One region of the Marinobacter sp. 1-3A genome, then DNA from elsewhere that is predicted to be linked to it. Evidence: predicted binding sites of a transcription regulator. Region 1 holds the regulator's gene; the other holds the start of a gene.
The links. Region 1 encodes sigma-54, which starts transcription at its own class of promoters, with help from an activator protein. Its sites were predicted from a motif close to ANTGGCATNNANNTTGCTNT; they were not measured.
Positions count from the first base shown of each region.

Region 2: flgB (flagellar basal body rod protein FlgB) is a predicted target of sigma-54. The motif match lies at 1,552-1,571, and genes of this name have one in related genera.

Region 1 is NZ_VCGZ01000005.1:22,032-35,578, forward strand. Features, by position in the region: gene hisD (histidinol dehydrogenase) at 1-645, opposite strand, end outside; gene hisG (ATP phosphoribosyltransferase) at 675-1,313, opposite strand; gene murA (UDP-N-acetylglucosamine 1-carboxyvinyltransferase) at 1,343-2,605, opposite strand; gene FE848_RS09170 (BolA family protein) at 2,634-2,876, opposite strand; gene FE848_RS09175 (lipid asymmetry maintenance protein MlaB) at 2,902-3,210, opposite strand; gene FE848_RS09180 (phospholipid-binding protein MlaC) at 3,207-3,863, opposite strand; gene mlaD (outer membrane lipid asymmetry maintenance protein MlaD) at 3,895-4,344, opposite strand; gene mlaE (lipid asymmetry maintenance ABC transporter permease subunit MlaE) at 4,379-5,161, opposite strand; gene FE848_RS09195 (ABC transporter ATP-binding protein) at 5,158-5,970, opposite strand; gene FE848_RS09200 (KpsF/GutQ family sugar-phosphate isomerase) at 6,283-7,263, shown strand; gene FE848_RS09205 (KdsC family phosphatase) at 7,286-7,849, shown strand; gene lptC (LPS export ABC transporter periplasmic protein LptC) at 7,852-8,472, shown strand; gene lptA (lipopolysaccharide transport periplasmic protein LptA) at 8,456-8,992, shown strand; gene lptB (LPS export ABC transporter ATP-binding protein) at 9,020-9,745, shown strand; gene FE848_RS09225 (RNA polymerase factor sigma-54) at 9,920-11,455, shown strand; gene hpf (ribosome hibernation promoting factor) at 11,549-11,857, shown strand; gene ptsN (PTS IIA-like nitrogen regulatory protein PtsN) at 11,942-12,412, shown strand; gene rapZ (RNase adapter RapZ) at 12,442-13,326, shown strand; gene FE848_RS09245 (HPr family phosphocarrier protein) at 13,333-13,547, shown strand, end outside.
Region 2 is NZ_VCGZ01000012.1:92,701-98,645, forward strand. Features, by position in the region: gene FE848_RS16805 (flagellar hook assembly protein FlgD) at 1-586, opposite strand, end outside; gene flgC (flagellar basal body rod protein FlgC) at 605-1,054, opposite strand; gene flgB (flagellar basal body rod protein FlgB) at 1,089-1,487, opposite strand; gene FE848_RS16820 (nitroreductase) at 1,715-2,278, opposite strand; gene FE848_RS16825 (adenylate/guanylate cyclase domain-containing protein) at 2,457-3,902, shown strand; gene queF (NADPH-dependent 7-cyano-7-deazaguanine reductase QueF) at 3,903-4,721, opposite strand; gene FE848_RS16835 (ABC transporter permease) at 4,764-5,537, opposite strand; gene FE848_RS16840 (ABC transporter ATP-binding protein) at 5,534-5,945, opposite strand, start outside.

The sequences.
Region 1 (13,547 bases):
GCCAACGATTTTGTCGACCGCCGGGATGGTTTCCGTGCCGTAGGCCAGCGCGCCAACGGCTTGAGCGCCACCCACCGTAAATACACGGTCAACGCCTGCTATCGCCGCAGCAGCCAGTACCAGATCATTCACCACGCCATCCGGGGTAGGCACTACCATGATAACTTCTGCTACGCCCGCTACTTTCGCGGGAATGGCGTTCATCAGCACGGAAGACGGATAGGCAGCCTTGCCACCAGGCACATATAACCCGGCGCGATCCAATGGCGTAACCTTCTGGCCCAGCACCGTGCCGTCTTCGTCCTGATACTGCCAGGACTTCTGATCCTGACGCTCGTGGTAATCCCGAACACGTTCAGCTGCTTGCTGCAGTGCCACGCGTTGATCTTCTGGAATTGTTTTCAAGGCTTGCCGTAAACGAGCCTGACTCATTTCCAGCTCTGCAACGCTAGCAACATTCAGCCGATCAAACTTCTCCGTAAACTCAAGAACAGCCTTGTCACCACGGGTTTTAACCTCATGCAGGATATGACGTACCGACTCGTTCACCTGATGATCAACACTGTCGTCCCATGCCAAAAGCGTGGCCAACTGACTGTCAAAGTCTGCCTGGGAAGCGTTCAATCGTTTGATGTTAACGGTCATTTCTCAAATCCTGCTTTGGATTATGAACTTTATCTGCGTTTTTCGACGGCGGCGGCCATCTTTTCAATAATGGGGTTAATTTGCTGGTGCTTCATTTTCATGGAAGCTCGGTTAACCACGAGCCTTGTGCTGATGTGATCAATCAGTTCGCGGGCTTCCAGACCATTGGCCTTCAAGGTATTACCCGTGTCCACAATATCGACGATCTCATCTGCCAGCCCGAGAATCGGCGCCAACTCCATCGCACCGTAAAGCTTGATGATATCGGCTTGTCGACCTTGCGTAGCGTAATACCGACGGGCCATGTTGACGAACTTGGTCGCTACACGGATACGCCCTACCGGCGGCTTTTCGCCTTTGGGCCCTGCGGTCATCAGCCGGCAGCGGGCAATATTCAAATCCAGAGGCTCGTAGAGCCCTCCGCCGCCATGCTCCATCAGCACATCTTTCCCTGTCACTCCCAAATCAGCACCACCGTACTGCACATAGGTAGGCACATCGGTGGCGCGGAGAATGAGCACACGCACATCCGGATCTGTGGTGGGGAACACCAGTTTCCGGGATTTCTTGATATCGTCAATCAGCTCAATCCCGGCTTCTGCCAGCAGTGGCAGGGTTTCTTCCAGGATTCGCCCCTTCGACAGGGCGATGGTGATGGAATCTGTCATGCGTCCTTCCGGTTTCCCGTTTATGTCTGTCACGCTGGCAAGCGGCGGATGCTGGCGCCGAGCAGTTGCAGCTTCTCTTCAATGCACTCGTACCCGCGATCAATATGGTAGATACGATCAATAATCGTATCTCCCTCTGCCATCAAGCCTGCGATAACAAGGCTGGCAGAGGCTCGCAAGTCCGTTGCCATAACCGGAGCACCCGTCAGGTGGTCAACGCCTTTTATAATCGCGGCATTGCCTTCCAGCGTGATGTCAGCACCCATACGGGTCAGTTCCTGCAGGTGCATGAAGCGGTTCTCGAACACCGTCTCGATGATGGTACCCGTGCCTTCTGACACTGCGTTCATAGCGGCAAACTGAGCCTGCATATCGGTCGGAAAAGCCGGGTAAGGCGCTGTGCGAATATTAACCGCCTTCGGGCGCTTGCCTTTCATGTCCAGCTCGATCCAATCGGGGCCGGAGGTGATGTGAGCGCCAGCTTCTTCCAGCTTGAGCATTACTGCGTCCAACAAATCTGCACGAGTATCTTTCAGCTTCACCCGGCCGCCGGTGGCTGCCGCCGCTACCAGATAGGTTCCGGTTTCGATACGGTCTGGCAGTACGTTGTAGTGGCAACCATGCAGGCGCTCAACGCCTTCAATTTCGATGGTTGAAGTGCCGTGCCCGGTGATTTTCGCACCCATGGCAATAAGACACTCCGCCAGGTCCACCACTTCCGGTTCGCGAGCCGCATTTTCGAGGATGGTTTTGCCATCTGCGAGAGTTGCCGCCATCAACAGGTTTTCGGTGCCGGTTACCGTCACCACGTCCATGAAGATGTGCGCACCTTTCAGGCGGCCATTCGTTTTCGCTCGAATGTAACCATTCTCTACCTTGATATCCGCGCCCATTTGCTCAAGGCCCTGAATATGCAGATTTACCGGGCGGCTACCAATGGCACAGCCGCCTGGCAGAGACACTTCCGCTTCACCAAAGTGCGCGACCAATGGCCCCAGCACCAAAATGGAGGCGCGCATGGTTTTAACAAGCTCATAAGGCGCATGAAAATGCTTGATGGTATTGGCGTGAATCTCCACGCTCATCTTCTCATCAATCATCAAATCCACACCCATGCGGCCCAGCAGCTCGATCATGGTAGTCACGTCATGCAGATGCGGCAGGTTACCAACGGTAACCGGCTCATCTGCCAGCAGGGTTGCGGCAAGAATAGGAAGCGCAGCGTTTTTGGCGCCGGAGATCCGGATCTCGCCGTCCAGAGGCTTACGGCCCCGGATTAGAAGTTTGTCCACAATAGTAATCCTGTTGTGTGCGAGAGGCTCAGCCTTTGCGCGCAGCCCATTCAGCCGGGGTAAAGGGTTTCGGGTGAAGAGCGTGAATAGTGCCATCCATAATTTGTTGGAATAGCGCTTTATTGATCAGCTGCTGCCGCTTGATGCTCGACAGGCCTTCAAAAACGTCACCTATAACGACCACCATATAATGGTTACCGTCGATCTGTACCTGCACCTCACAACCGGGCAGTGCTTCTTCGACCAACTTGGTGACTTCGGTGGCGTCCATAGTAATTCCTCAGGTATTTATGAAATCAGGGGCGCGATTGTAACCAATCTGCGAGGCTGCTCAAAGCGGCAAGAGAAACGAGGCGATCAGGGGCACCGACAAAAGACAATACAACCCCCTGCTTTTCCGCCAGCCGACTCCAACATAGCAGCATGGAGAGAATAACGCTGTGAGTAGTGGATAAGCCCGAAAGATCTACTACCACGCTATTTCCGGCAGCAGTGATAAGCCGCTCACCTTCAGCCCGCAAGGGAGCAACATTGTGGGCATCAATCGCGCCGGAGACAAACAGCGCGCCTGCCTCCAGCCGAACTGCCGGTGTTTCCGGGCTCATGATTTATTCACTTCGTCTTCCAGGTTGAGGGATTTCACCGCATCGCTCCACCCATCAATAACCACCTCAACCTGTCCGCGATTGGCTTCCATCTCCTGGGTAAAGCGGTCCCGGAAGGAAAGACCAATATTAACCCCTTCAACAATGACGTTTTCCATCATCCAGTTGCTGCTTTCGTCCTTGCGGTACATGGAATAGGTCACTGAATGACGGTTTCCAGATGCCGTAATGACTTCCATGGCTACCGACGCCCGGTTGTCGTCACCGGGATTAATCGTAGCGCCCCGCACCTTGATCTCGAAGTTGTCTGCGCTCATCAACGCCTGCGCGTAGCTATCAAACAGGCTACGTTTGAACTTGACCACGAACTCGTTCCGTTGTTCAGGCGTTGCCTGTCGTGCATAGCGCCCCATTACCCGGGCTGCGATCCGACGGAAGTCCACGAAGTCTTCCAGCGCATCGTCCATATTCTGATAAAAAGCTTCAGGATCACGCTCATAGAGACCACGCTCAGAGGTCAGCTTTCTCACTAACTTCTGCGTGTTTTCATCGACATATTGCTGCAAGTCGTCTTCCGGGCCCGCCTGAACCGATGCCACACAAAGCGCCATCAGTGTAAAGGCGAGAAAAAATCGCTGTGTTAACGCAATCATCGGGCTTCTCCTGCTCTGTCTCTCATCTGGATTATTTGCCAGATGCAAAATTGCTGATCAGCCGTTCAATATTCATGGCCGACTGGGTGGAATAGAAGGTATCACCCGGCTGAAGTGACTCCATATCACCGCCGATGGATATATCAATATACTGCTCACCCAGCAGTCCGGATGTGCGTATTACTGCTGCGCTATCGGCCGGGATATTGTTCACGTCGCCATGGATGGACATGGCCACCCGCGCCTGGAAGGTTTCCTTGTTCAGGGTGATCGAATCAATGCTTCCAACGGTTACACCCGCCATGGAAACCCTACCGCGGGGCGTAATACCGCCGGTGTCGTTAAAATCTGCGTATATGGTGTAGGTGCTTTTGGCAGATTTGGGGGACAGCCCACTTACCTGAAGTGCCAGAAACAGCAGCGCTGCCAATCCAGCCAGCATAAACAGGCCAACTGTGATGTCCGTTGTTCTTTGTGTCATTACCGGCTCCCGGTGTTATCTCGTCAATCGTTGATCAGAAGTTGCCGAACATTACGGCAGTCAGCACAAAATCCAGCCCCAGAACAGCCAGCGAAGAGTAGACCACGGTTTTGGTGGTAGCTGAGCTGATTCCTGCAGATGTGGGCACACAATCATAACCTTGGTAAACCGCAATCCAGGCGCAGACAAAACCGAAAACAACGCTTTTGATGATGCCATTCACTACGTCGTCCCGGAAATCGACAGACGCCTGCATGTTGCCCCAGTAGGAGCCTTCAAAAACACCAAGCCACTCAACGCCTACCAGCATGCCACCCCAGATACCCACCATGGAAAAGATGATGGCCAGTACCGGCATAGCGATAAAACCAGCCCAGAGCCGGGGGGCAATTACCCGTCGCAAGGGGTCTACGCCCATCATTTCCATGCTGGAAAGCTGCTCTGTTGCCTTCATCAGGCCAATTTCAGCGGTCAGCGCCGAACCGGCACGCCCGGCAAACAGCAACGCAGTTACTACAGGCCCGAGTTCACGTACCAAGGTAAGCGCAATCATCTGGCCGATGGCGGCTTCGGAGCCAAAATCACTGAGTATGGTATAGCCCTGCAGGCCCAGCACCATACCGATAAACAAACCAGAAACCACTATGATCGCAAGCGACAGCACACCTACAGAGTACAGCTGCTTCATCAATAGAGGAAAGCCGGTTATCGGGCGCGGAACGCCTGACAGCACCCCCGCCAGAAAACGACCAGCGCGACCTATGGAAACAACAAGGTCTGTCCCACTGCGCCCGAAGGAAGCAATTCTGTCGATCAAGAGACACCTCCTGCAAGCCCGAAATCTTCAGTTGCCGCTGAAGATGGGTAATGGAATGGCACAGGGCCATCCGGATGCCCATTCAAAAACTGTTGTACCTGCTCAGACGGGTGATCCTGCAATTCGGAGGGCGTGCCAGCCCCAATCACTTTACCGTCTGCAATAATGCATGCGTAATGACAAATGCTCAGGGACTCCTGAACATCATGGGACACAAGGACACTGGTGAGCCCCATGGAGCTGTTCAGATCACGAATCAGTTTCACCAGAACGCCCATGCCGATAGGGTCTTGCCCGGCGAAGGGCTCGTCATACATGATAAGCTCCGGGTCCAGAGCAATACTGCGAGCAAGAGCCACGCGCCTATTCATACCGCCGGAAAGCTCAGAGGGCATGAGCTTGCGGGCGCCGCGCAGGCCAACTGCCTCCAGTTTCATCAACACTATGTCGTTAATCATGTCTTCCGGCAGTTTGGTGTGCACTCGCATAGGGAACGCCACGTTCTCGTAGACACTCAAATCAGTAAACAGCGCACCACTCTGGAACAGCATGCCCATTTTTTCCCGGAACTTGTAAAGCTCCTTCCGGCGAAGCTCACCGATCGGTTGGCCATCTACAATAATGCTGCCTGAATCCGGCCGGAGCTGGCCACCTACCAAGCGAAGCAATGTGGTTTTACCACTGCCACTAGGCCCCATAACAGCGGTGATTTTCCCCCGGGGAATCTCCACGGACACACCATTAAAAATGCGGCGATCAGAACGCGAAAACACAACGTCCTTCAATGTAATGTACGAGTCCAACCCCATATTCCTTACCTTTCAGCCCATAGCTTTTAGCCTTCACCCCGCAGCCTAAGCTCTCAACGCCTGACCGTTATGCCTTCAGGGAGCGGCTACATTATGTCAAGGAGCCCTCAAGCTCAATCAATGGTTCCCAAAATGAATTGATAGCAATGATCAGTTTTACTGACCAGTCGGTTTAACTTACGGTAACCAGACTGATCAGCTCGCGGGAAATGTTATACTCCGCTAATCTAATCGCACCCTTCTATTTTCACATAGATAGCACCAAGTCTTTTCATACAAACAGTGCCAACGAAAAAGCAGGTTTTTAGCCCGATGACTGAAAAGAGAACATACGATTTCCGTACTCCCGCACTTCAGGCTATCCGAATAGAAAGAGATGCCATCAGCGCTCTTGAACACCGCATTGATGATCACTTTATACGTGCCTGCGAAGTCATCATGGCCTGCAAAGGCCGGGTAGTCGTAACCGGCATGGGCAAATCGGGCCACATAGGCCACAAGATCGCAGCCACCCTGGCAAGCACCGGAACACCCTCGTTTTTTGTTCACCCGGGCGAAGCCAGCCACGGCGATATGGGCATGATTACCAGCCAGGACGTGGTTATTGCCATTTCAAACAGCGGCAATACCAGCGAAGTGGTTACCATTTTGCCTTTGATCAAACGCATGGGCGCCCCCCTGATCAGCATGACGGGAAACCCCACATCTACCCTCGCAAAAGAAGCCGTCGCAAATCTGGATGTCAGCGTTGAGACAGAAGCTTGCCCACTCGGTTTGGCACCCACTTCCAGCACAACCGCAACTCTGGTCATGGGCGATGCACTAGCCGTTGCCTTGCTGGAGGCGCGGGGCTTCAGCGCAGAAGATTTTGCATTCTCCCACCCCGGCGGCAGCCTTGGCCGCAAGCTGCTGCTCAGGGTGTCTGACATAATGCACACCGGCGATCGTATACCCATCGTCGATGAAGACACGACATTGAGCGGAGCCTTGCTTGAAATTTCCCGCAAGGGACTTGGCATGACCACAGTGGTGAATCCCAATGGCACCATGACGGGCATTTTCACCGATGGGGACCTGCGCCGCACTTTGGATAAATCTATAGATGTACACGTCACCCCTATTCGAGACGTGATGACACGCAACGGCAGAACCATCCAGCCAGACCAACTGGCGGCAGAAGCGCTTAACGTGATGGAAGGCCTTAAAATCAGTGCCCTGCCGGTAACCGATGCAGACGGCGCCCTGGTTGGTGCAATCAATATGCACGACCTTCTTCGCGCTGGCGTGATCTAAAGAACAAATTAAAGGCATCATGATGGACGAACTGAAAAGCCCACTGCAAAAACTCTGGCCGGAATCCCTGCTGGGGAAAGCTGCGGGCATCAAGCTCGTTGCCCTGGATGTTGATGGCATCATGAGTGATGGCAAAATCTACTTCAGCGCAAACGGTGATGAACTCAAAGGGTTCAATATTCTCGATGGGCTGGGGCTGAAGCAACTGATGGCCGCGGGAATCACCGTAGCCGTCATTACCGGTCGCAGTTCGCCACTGACCGAAAAACGCATGAACGACCTGAAAATCACGCACCTGATGCAGGGCCGGGAAGACAAGAAAATCGCGCTGCAGGAGCTGGTCAGCACTCTGGGCATCGCGCCGGAAAACATTGCCTATATGGGCGACGACTTACCAGATTTGCCCGCCATTCGCTACGCAGGCCTCGGCGTTACGGTGCCCAATGGGTACTGGCTGGTTAAGGAGCACGCGGATTACTGCACACACGCGACAGGAGGCAGTGGCGCTGTGCGGGAATTGTGTGACCTCCTGCTGACAGCCGGGGGGCACCTGAACGCTACACTGACGCCTTACCTGGAGTCATAAAAATGGAAGAGAGCGCAAAAAGCAGCTTGCTCTCAAGACTGGCCTTGGCAAACAGGCCTCGGCTGCGCATGCTCGGGCTCGCCATAACCATAGTAGCGACCGCATTTCTGCTGTGGCAAAGCGATGAGCCCCCGCTCAGCAGCTACAGTGATGCCAGGCAGCTCCGTGGCGAAACAGAGCCTGACGGATTCGTGATTAACGGCAACTACACTTCTTACGATGAGAGCGGCCAGCGCAAGATTGTATTTACAAGCCCGCGGATAGAGCAATTCGAAGAAGGCAACCTGGCTGCAATGGAGTCGCCCAGCGCTGAACTGTTTGGCGCTACCGGAGAAGGCCCGTGGATTTTGAATGCCGAGAATGGCACCCTGCGCCAGAACGATGACCTGCTCAACCTTGCGGGAAACGTTCGGGTGGTGCGAACAATAGGCGACCGGGAGGCAACACTGAACACCGAAAGCCTTACGCTGGATAACAAGCAGGGCATGGTTTATACCGATGACCCGGTAACAATCACCGACACCCTTGGCACAACTCGGGCAAAGGGCATGAAAGCGTGGATCAACGAACGCATTCTGGAACTGAATTCCCAGGTGGAAGGACGCTATGAAACCGTTAAATAATTCTGTGCGCAGGCTTCTTGCCACCGTTCTCGCGGCAGGCCTTATGAATTCAGCGACAGCCTTTGACCTTGACTCCGACCAGCCCATTACCGTGAGCGCCGACAGCGCTCGCCTGGACGATGGCAAAGGCATTGCCATCTACACAGGTGCGGTTGAACTGGCCCAAGGTAAAACCCGCTTGTCCGCTGAACGTGTGGTTCTCTATCGCAGCGCCGACGGCCTTAACCGCATCGAGGCCAGCGGCTCTCCTGCCCGCTATCAGCAGCCCGTTACCAGCGGTGAGGGCGAAACCGATGCCAAAGCAAAAAACATTACCTGGTCTGCCACTGACAAACAGCTCACCTTTGAACGTGAAGCGGTGATTGAGCAGAATGGCAACGTATTTCGCGGCGATATCATTCATTACGACACTGAACAACGAGTGGTTACGGCGGAAGGCGGCGAGGATACCGGAGCCGGCCCCGGACGGGTAGAGATGGTTATCCAGCCCCGAGGCAACAGCACAGACTCCACCCAATAACAGCTGACTACAGTAAACAGGAATCCGATGGCAGTCCTCAGAGCGAGTAACCTGGCAAAAAGCTATAAGCAAAAGAAAGTCGTCATCGATGTGTCGCTTGAAATTCGCAGCGGTGAAATCGTTGGCCTTCTGGGGCCAAACGGAGCTGGCAAAACCACCTGTTTTTACATGATAGTCGGGCTGGTGAACGCAGATAATGGCCGTATCACCATCGATAGCCAGGACATCACCTCCCTACCCATGCATGGTCGGGCGCGCAAAGGCATTGGTTACCTGCCTCAGGAGGCTTCCGTGTTCCGCAAACTATCAGTGCGCGACAATATCATGGCAATTCTGGAAACCCGCAAGAACCTGAGCCGAGCCGAGCGTCTGGATAAAGTTGAGCAACTGCTGGAAGAGTTCCATATCACCCACATCCGTGACAGCGTGGGCATGGCTCTTTCTGGAGGGGAAAGGCGCCGGGTGGAGATTGCCCGCGCCCTGGCCATGGAGCCCGCCTTCATTCTTCTGGACGAGCCCTTTGCCGGAGTAGACCCCATTTCTGTCAGCGATATCAAACAGATTATCCGCCATCTCCGGGACAAGGGCATTGGTGTGCTGATCACCGACCACAACGTGCGGGAAACTCTGGATATCTGCGAGAACGCTTACATCGTATCTGGCGGGCACATTATTGCTTCTGGAAATGCCGAAACCATCCTGGCCAACCAGCAAGTAAAAGAGGTTTATCTTGGCAACGAATTCCGACTCTAAGCCATGTTTTCGGTATGACGGCATGCCCGCTCGATTGTTTTGCTGACCCGGAGCAAGTAAACTCGGCAGAGAACTTGCTAGGATAACTTTTAATGGCGGCAAGTGGCCGACACATAAAGAATTTTTAGCCGTAGCAAGAAATTCAGAGCGGGTATAAGTGACGGATCCTGAGCGATGGTTATGAAAGCCTCATTACAATTAAAGCTGGGTCAAAGCCTGACCATGACGCCCCAGCTGCAACAGGCGATCAGGCTTCTACAGCTATCAACCCTCGACCTCCAGCAGGAAATCCAGCAAGCGCTGGAATCCAATCCACTGCTGGAATCCCAGGATGATGACGATCAGATCGACACATCCACTGCGGATAACGAGCAGGACAAGGACAACACCTCAAACGACACCAGTTCAGAGACAGCCCCCGATTCATCCAGTTCTGACTGGGATGAAAGCGAGAACGGCCCCGACTGGCAAACCGAAAATGAAATACCCGACACGATTCCTGACGACCTGCCCGTAGATACCGCGTGGGACGACATCTATCAGTCCGCCCCTGCTCCGGCAGCGCGCAACGAAGACGAAAGCGACCACGATTTCGAGACCCGCAATTCCCCTAGTGAAACCCTTCGGGACCATCTTGAGTGGCAATTGAACCTCACTCCCTTTGGCGAGCGGGATCAGGCCATTGCTCACGCTCTTATGGACGCCGTAGACGAGCAGGGCTACCTCACAAGCCCTTTGGAAGAGATCTACAGCGGCCTGACGAACGATACGGATGACGACCCCCTGGAGATGGACGAAGTCGAAGCAGTGCTGCGCCGGCTGCAGTTCTTCGATCCTCCCGGGGTGTTTGCGCGAGATCTCCAGGATTGCCTGCTGATTCAACTCAACCAATTGCCACCAGAGACACCCTGGCTTGCCCAGGCAAAGCTGGTAATCACACATTATATAAACCTGCTGGGCAACCGTGATTACGCCCAGCTGCTTCGCCGCAGCCGCCTTAAGGAAGACCAGTTGCGCGATGTGCTGGCACTTATTACCAGCCTCAACCCGCGCCCCGGTGACATCATTGATCGCACAGAGCCGGACTACGTGATTCCCGATGTTATCGTGCGCAAACACAATGACCGCTGGCGTGTTGAGCTAAATCCGGAAATTGCGCCGCGCATACGCGTGAATGCCAGCTATGCTTCATTAATAAAACGTGCGGATAGCAGCGCAGACAACACCTATCTGCGCGACCAGCTTCAGGAGGCAAAATGGTTCATCAAGAGCCTCCAAAGCCGCAACGAAACACTGCTGAAGGTAGCAACCCGGATTGTTGAATATCAGCAGGGTTTTCTGGATCACGGTGAAGAAGCGATGAAACCGCTGATCCTGTCGGATATTGCCCAGCTTGTGGAAATGCACGAATCGACCATTTCCCGTGTGACTACGCAGAAATACATGCATACACCGAGGGGCGTTTTCGAGCTGAAATATTTTTTCTCCAGCCACGTCAGTACCGATGAGGGCGGAGAATGCTCATCAACAGCCATTCGGGCAATGATCAAAAAGCTCATTGCTGCAGAAACACCGAAAAAGCCGTTGAGTGATAACAAAATTGCAGCCATGCTGGGAGAAGAAGGAATCAAAGTGGCGCGACGCACTGTTGCAAAATACCGCGAAGCCATGAACATTCCGCCCTCAAATGAACGCAAGCGACTGGTTTAAATCCGGCGCAGCAAATGGTTTTCGCTGGTGCAGCCATGCGCCAGCACTCAGACCGGCTCCCTGAGCCGGAAAGGATGACAACAGGAGACGTCTATGCAACTCAACATTTCAGGCCGTCACGTAGAGCTGACACCCGCTCTGAAAGACTATGTAGCCGAGAAGTTTGAACGACTCGAGCGGCACTTCGACCACATCAGTAACTGCCAGGTAACATTGGAAGTAGATAAGGTTCGGCAGATTGCAGATGCGACGCTCCACGTGGTTGGTGGTGAGATTCACGCAAAGGCGGAAAATGAGGATATGTACGCAGCCATCGACGGACTCGTCGACAAGCTTGATCGTCAGATCCTCAAGCATAAAGAAAAGACTGTAGACAGGATGCAGGGACACACCGCCCGCTAGGCGAGTGTTTTCAGGCATGTCATCTAATCAAGCTGCGACGCGAACTACGCGTCGCAGCTTTTTTCACGGAAGCGCGGTCGATTCATGAGCGACACAACTCTGACAATAGACAACATCCTTGTGCCGGAGCTGACTCTGTGCAATGTTCCCGCATCAAGTAAAAAGCGGGTTCTGGAGACCATTGCCGAGCAGATTCGGGAACACAACGATTCGGTCAACGAAAGTCAGATCTTCAATAATCTGATTGCCCGGGAGCGGCTTGGCAGCACTGGAATTGGCCAGGGGATAGCCATTCCCCATTGTCGCCTCGAAGGCCTTGAGCAGGTTATCGGCGTGCTGATGACTCTGGAAGAAGCTGTCGAATTCGACGCTATAGACAACCAGCCAGTGGACCTTCTGTTCGCACTTATTGTGCCCAAAGAAGCCACCAGCGAGCATCTTGAGCTGCTTAGCCAGCTCGCTGAAAAATTTAACGAGCGCTCATTCTGCGACGCTCTCCGACAGTGTGAAGATGCACAAACACTGTTCCAACGCATGACCGCCACAAGCGGCTGACATCCATTCGGGCAACAGGTTATTTCACTATGAAACTGATCATTGTCAGTGGCCGGTCAGGTTCCGGCAAGAGTACCGCTCTGCACGTACTGGAAGACCTGGGATACTACTGCATTGATAACCTGCCAATCGGGTTGCTGTTCCCCCTGACACGGGAAGCCGCAAACCAGCCAGCACCGGGGCGGCTGGATAAAATGGCCGTCAGCATTGATGCCCGAAACCTCTCTAGCGAGCTGGCCAATTTCGAAGAGATTCATCGCAAGCTCCGGCGAGATGATATTCAGGTTGAGGTTATCTACCTGGATGCCGATGAGCAGTCTCTCCTGCAACGGTTTCACGCCACCCGGCGCAAGCACCCCCTGAGCGACGACAAAACCTCCCTTAGAGAGGCTATCAGCAACGAAAAAGAGCTGCTTGAGCCACTTTCAAAACTCGCGGATTTGCACATCAACACCAAAGGGCTGTCGATGTATGAGCTACGGGACATGGTGAAGCAACGGGTTGCCGGCCGCAAAGACCAGGAACTCGCGCTACTTTTCCAGTCTTTCGGATTCAAGCACGGTGTGCCGCTGGACTCTGATTATGTATTCGATGTGCGCTGCCTGCCCAATCCCTACTGGGACCATAGTTTGCGCAAGTTTACCGGACTTGATCAGCCTGTTATCGAATTTCTCGAGGCTGAGCCTGACAGCAGCAAGATGGTAAACGATTTGATCGGGTTTCTGGAAAGCTGGATTCCATCTTTTGCGGACAGTAACCGCAGCTACATGACCATTTCTATTGGTTGCACCGGCGGCCAGCACCGCTCAGTGTATATCTGCGAACAGCTGGGGAGGCACTTCCGCAAATCCTGCAGCAATGTGCAGGTACGCCATGCCGAACTGCCTCACCTGCAGGCCCGGAAAGAGATCTGACCTGCTGTGATACGCCACCCCATTGTCATCATCAACAAGCTTGGACTTCATGCCCGCGCCACTGCCAAGCTGGTGGCCACGGCTTCGCAGTTCGACAGCTCCGTGAGAATCTGCGGCAAAGGGCGCGAAGTGGATGCCAAAAACATCATGCATGTAATGATGCTCGCTGCCAGCAAAGGCACAGAGGTTGAACTGGTGGCCGACGGCCCGGATGAAGAAAA
Region 2 (5,945 bases), on a different contig from region 1:
CTACGTTAGCGCTGACAAGGGTTGGAAGCTGCAAGCTGCCCTGCGGATACGATGCTTCAGCCACAATTCGATAAGGGCCTGGCGGCAAGCTATTGCCGTTACCATCCTTGCCGTCCCAGCTGAACGCTTTAACTCCGGCGGAACTGCTGCCAAGATCAATCTGACGAACAAGTTCACCGTTGGGGCTCTGGATAGACAGGCGGACGCCACCGGTGGATGCAGGCACCTGAATATTGCCGGAGATTTCACCCTCCGCACCAAGAATGCCGACTTCTGATGGCGCCAGTACCGTCTTTCCAACCATTGCAGAGGCTTGCAGTGCCTGTGTGGAGCGGAACTGTCCCACTACATCCTGAACCGTGCCGGACAGCTTCTGCATTTCTTCCAGTGAACTGAACTGGGCAAGCTGGGAAATAAACTCACCATTGTCTTGAGGCTCTAGCGGATTCTGGTTTTTCAGCTGTGCCAGCATCAGCTCCATGAACTCGTTTTTGCCGAGGTCGCCTTTGCCGCTGGTACCGCTCTGTGGCTGGCTTCTGTAATTCGCCAGTACATCTGAGGCTTCTGTTGCGTTAATTGCACTCATGATTCAATCCCCGCCCCGTTACTGCTGACCAAGTGTCAGGATGCGCTGCATCATGGATTTAGCCGTGTTCATAATGTCCACGTTCATTTGAAAGCTTCTTGAGGAAGACATCATGTCTGCCATTTCTTCCACCACGTTCACGTTGGGATAAAACACATAGCCGTCTTCATTAGCGGCCGGGTGGTGGGGCTCGTATCGCATTTGCAACTCTGCATCGCTTTCAACAATGCCTTCCACGCGAACGCCCGCACCAGCATCCTCTCCTGCCTGAACCCCAAAACCTTGCTGGCCCGGATTCATCATGGATTGCTGGATCGCCGAGAAAACCGGCTTGCGCGCACGATAGGTAGTATCCGTGCTGGAACTCGCCGTCTCTGCGTTAGCAATGTTTGAAGCGGTAGTATTCAGCCTCAGCGATTGCGCTGTCATACCGGAACCGGCGATATCAAATATGTTGCCCAGTGACATGGTGATACTCCTTCACAAATCGTGGAACTGCGGATTACTCGCCTTTCAGGGCTTTGGTCAGGCCGGTAAATTTACTGTTCAAAAACTGGAAACTCGCCTGGTAATCCATCGCATTACGCATGAACCGGGTCTGTTCTGCCTGGGCGTCCACCGTGTTGCCGTCTACCGAGGGCTGATCTGGTACCCGATACAGCAAATCTGAATCACCCCCACCCGCTGCGGTATCCATATGACCTGCATGGGTTTTCTCCATGCTGATGCCGCTCAAACTGTCCTGGGCTTTCTGCATCATGGCCTGAAAGTCCACATCGCGAGCCTTGAAGCCCGGCGTATCGGCGTTGGCAAGATTGTTCGCCAGGATTTCAGCACGCTGAACCCTCGCCTGCAGCGCATGCTGGTGAATACCAAGAGCTCTATCAAAAGTGATTGCCATACAACCTCCGAAATACTGTCACCAGCCATGTTGAGCTTTGCCGGTTTCGTTCTATGGCAGAACTAAAGCAATGCTGATGCCAGATTTTGGAAGCACACTGAATTCGGGCACTTTAAGGGGATTAAAGAGAGGAGAAGAGCAATAATGCAGATAAAGAAACGGCAAAGCCTGATAAAAGCGGCAAGGTGTTTCCCCCGCTGAATCAGCAGGGGAGGCTGACCTGGCCACTACCCAGGCCAGCGCGCAACAAATTCCGACAACTCAGGTCTGGGAACTGCAGGCTTATTCGAGGATACAGTGCCGGTGTAGAGAAAGCCGATTATTGACTCCCCCTCTTCAAGGCCAAGCCCCTCCAGAACCAGCCGGTTGTATACCAGCTCACCTGTACGCCACATAACCCCATAGCCGGCATCCTGAAGGGAAAGCCCCAGATAACTCATACTGGCACCGGCCGAGAGTATCTGTTCAACTTCCGGAACTTTCGGGTGGGGTTTGGGGGACGCAATTCCCACAATGATCATGGGGGATCTGTGAGCCTTATTGCGTATAATATCGAGCTTCTTATCATCGGTTTTACCTCTTAAATCGGAGTAGCCAACCGCGAGTACCTCACCCAGCGCATCCAGATCTTCACCTTCAATTACCAGATAACGCCATGGGCGCAGCAGCGCATGGTCGGGCGCTCGGGCTGCACACCTGAATGCCCGATCAAGAGTTGCGGCATCAGGAGCTGGCGCTTCCAGCCGTGGCTCAGATGCCCTGTTGAGCAAAAAGTCAGTGACTGAACTCATATCAATAGTTTTCCAATAACTGAATCCGGCCCGGTTTGCCTTCAAACCGTGCCGGTGAATTGTGGGTTATACGTAATACTGCTAACCTTTAGTCGTACTTCCAATCTGTGCTCTCAAAGATGCCTTACAAACTACAAACCAACTTGAATGGTTCCAGCACCATGAGTGATCAGCTTACATGATGAGTGCTCCGGCAGATCTGCGCAATGCCAGCAATAGCTTGGGGAAATCTCTCGCATCCGAGGCTCAGAACAGACCGGTAGCCATCCCCCCTATGCCCGACTATAGCGGGCGAGTATTGGCATATACGGCAACCGCCATCATCATTGTAATGGGGGTCTGGGAAGAAGTATTCCAGACCTGGCACTTGTGGCTGGTTGCCGGCGCCCTGGTCTGGCCCCATGTTGCGCACCTGTTAAGCCGCCGCACGTTTTTGAAAAACTCCCCCCGCATTCGTCAGAAAATGCTGACGGTTGATTGCGTAATTGGAGGTGGCTTTATCGGCTGTATTGGGCTGGTAGCCATTCCATCTGCTTCGGCCGGGCTCATGATGATGTTCAGCGCGCTGATCATAGGAGGCATCAGGCAATGGCTTATTGGCTGCGTGTTCATGGTTGTATCCGCCCTGGCCTTTTTAGCTGTTTTGGGTACTGCAGATTCATTTCAATCACCTCTGCTCACCAGCCTGTCCTCTATACTGGCCACGGGCTTTTACATCTGTGTAACAGCCTTTTACTCGCACCAGCAGGCCCGTGCCCTCATGCTGGCAAAAACCCAGATTCAAAACCAGCGGGAGCAGTCCATAGCGCTCTCCCACAAGCTGTCCAAATACCTCTCTCCCCAGGTATGGCAATCCATTTTTACCGGGGAAAGGGACGTGCGCCTTGAAACCCAACGTAAAAAGCTGGCCGTATTTTTCTCCGACATAAAAGGCTTTACCGAACTGTCGGAAGAAATGGAGCCAGAAGCGCTTACTGAATTGCTCAACCACTACTTCAACGGTATGTCTGAAGTGGCCCTCAGGTATGGTGGCACCATCGACAAGTTCGTGGGCGACTCCATCATGATTTTCTTTGGCGATCCCACAAGCCGCGGCCAGCGGGAAGACGCCTTTGCCTGCGTGTCCATGGCTATTGATATGCGCAAGCACATGAAAATCATGCGTCAAAAATGGCGCAGCCAAGGCATAAAATCTCCCCTTGAAATTCGCATGGGCATCAGCACCGGCTACACAACCGTAGGCAACTTTGGCGCTGAAAACCGTATGGACTACACCATTATTGGCAAGGAGGTGAACCTGGCCAGCCGGTTGGAATCTCTCGCAGAGCCAGGGGAAATTCTCGTTTCCTACGAGACCTTCTCACTGATTAAAGACCGGATCATGTGCCGTGATAAAGGCGAAATCACCGTGAAGGGCTTCGGCCGCCCTGTGCCCATCTACGAAGTTGTAGACTTCCGCAGGGACATGGGACCAAATCGCAGCTTCATGGAGCATGAACACAGCGGCTTTGCCATGTACCTGGATTCGGAAAAAATCACCGGCAAAGAACGGCAGAGTATCCTCAATGCTCTGGAAGATGCCGCAGAGCGATTGCGGCATGAAGAAGACAGCGCCCGGGACTGATTACTGACGAATCAGCCTGGGGCCAACCTGCTCTTCCGGCTCCGTACTGCGCCAGGGGTTGATATCCAATCCACCCCGGCGAGTATAGCGGGCACAGACTGTCAGGCTCTCAGGCTTGCAGCGACTCAACAAATCCGTAAACAAGGTTTCCACACAATGCTCGTGGAAGTCCTGCTTCTGCCGAAAACTCACGATGTAGCGCAACAACCCCGCACGATCGATGGCAGAGCCGGTATAGCTTATCAGCACCGTGCCCCAATCCGGCTGCCCGGTAACGGGGCAGTTACTCTTCAACAGGTGTGAGCACAACTTCTCGGTAACCACCGGCCCGCTGGCTGCAAGCGACTCCGGTGCATACTCATACACCACATCCTCAACCTTTTCGTTATCAATCAACTGGTATCCCGAGGGGCGCCCGGTGGCGGTATCTGACTCATCCACACTCAAAAGCCGGACATTCACTGCCGCACCGCACACGCTGGAAAGGTCTGCAGTGACCGTTTCCTCAACCTGATTACCGGATGAGAACACGGTTTGATTCAGGGAGTTCAGATAGAGCTTGAGCGACTTGGACTCAACAAGCGACGGAGACGCTGCCGGAAACCGGATCTCTGCCCAGGCAACTGTGGGAATACCGCCGGGGCGTAACCAGGAGATTTCCCAAGCCTGCCACAAATCGCCCCCAAACCAGGGCCAGCGCCCATCCTCAAGACCGATTCGTCGGCGATTTTCATCCCGTGCTACCGGGAAAAGAAGGGATGGATCGTACCGATCCGGGTAGTCGCTGGTTTTGCCAAGCGGGGCATTATCAAGAGCCATAAAACGTCCTAAACATAACAGTTGCCAGAAGTTGGATTGGCATCAATGCCTGATACCCTTGCCCCGCGCCAGCAGTTTGAGCGCGATAAAGGAAAGCACAAAGATGAACACCAGAATCATCCCAAGAGACACAAACGGGTTTACATCAGAAACGCCGAGTATGCCAAACCGGAAGCCGTTTACCATATACAGAATCGGGTTCGCCATAGACACGCCCTGCCAGAAGTCCGGTAGCAGGTCGATGCTGTAAAACACCCCTCCCAGGTAGGTTAACGGTGTCAAAACAAAGGTGGGCACGATGGAAACATCGTCAAACTTCGTCGCCAGCAGCGCGTTAATAAAGCCGCCCACCGCAAACAGTGCCGATGTCAGAAACACCGTCACCACAACCATGGGTAAGTTGTGTATCTTCAGCTGCGTAAAGGCAAGAGACAGCACGGTGACAATCACACCAATTCCCAGCCCACGCGCCATGCCTCCCGTCACGTAGCCCGCAAGTATCACCCAGTTAGGCACAGGTGAAACAAGCAGTTCTTCAACACTGCGCTGAAACTTCATGGAAAAAAACGATGACACCACGTTGGCGTAGGAGTTGGTGATAACCGCCATCATGATGAGCCCGGGCACAATAAACGACATATAGTCGAAACCACCCATCTCACCGATTCTGGAGCCAATCAGGTTGCCAAATATAATAAAGTAGAGCGTCATAGTGACTGCAGGCGGCAGCAGCGTCTGGGGCCAGATACGGGTAAACCGACGAATTTCCCGCAGCACAATGGTGCTGTACGCGGTGAACAGAGCCTGAGCATTCATGCCCTGCCCTCCGTTATGCTTTCGCCTTCGGGAGCATTGGATTCCACCATGCGAATAAACAACTCTTCAAGCCTGTTTGCCTTGGTGCGCATACTGATAACTTTAATACCCTGCTGCCCCAACTGCATGAATACATCGTTCAGCGCTTGCCCCTTGTGTACGTCCACTTCCAGAACACCCTCATCGTCTAGCCGGCAGGTAAAACCCTCCAGCTCGGGCGTCTTATCCAACGACACCTCGGTATCAAGCAGAAAGGTCTCAAGGCTCAGCTGCTGTAACAACTCCCGCTTGCTGGTATTCCGAACAATACGACCATGATCAATAATGGCGATGTTCCGGCACAACGCCTCCGCCTCTTCCAGATAATGGGTCGTGAGAATGATGGTGGTGCCCTGCCGGTTCATTTCC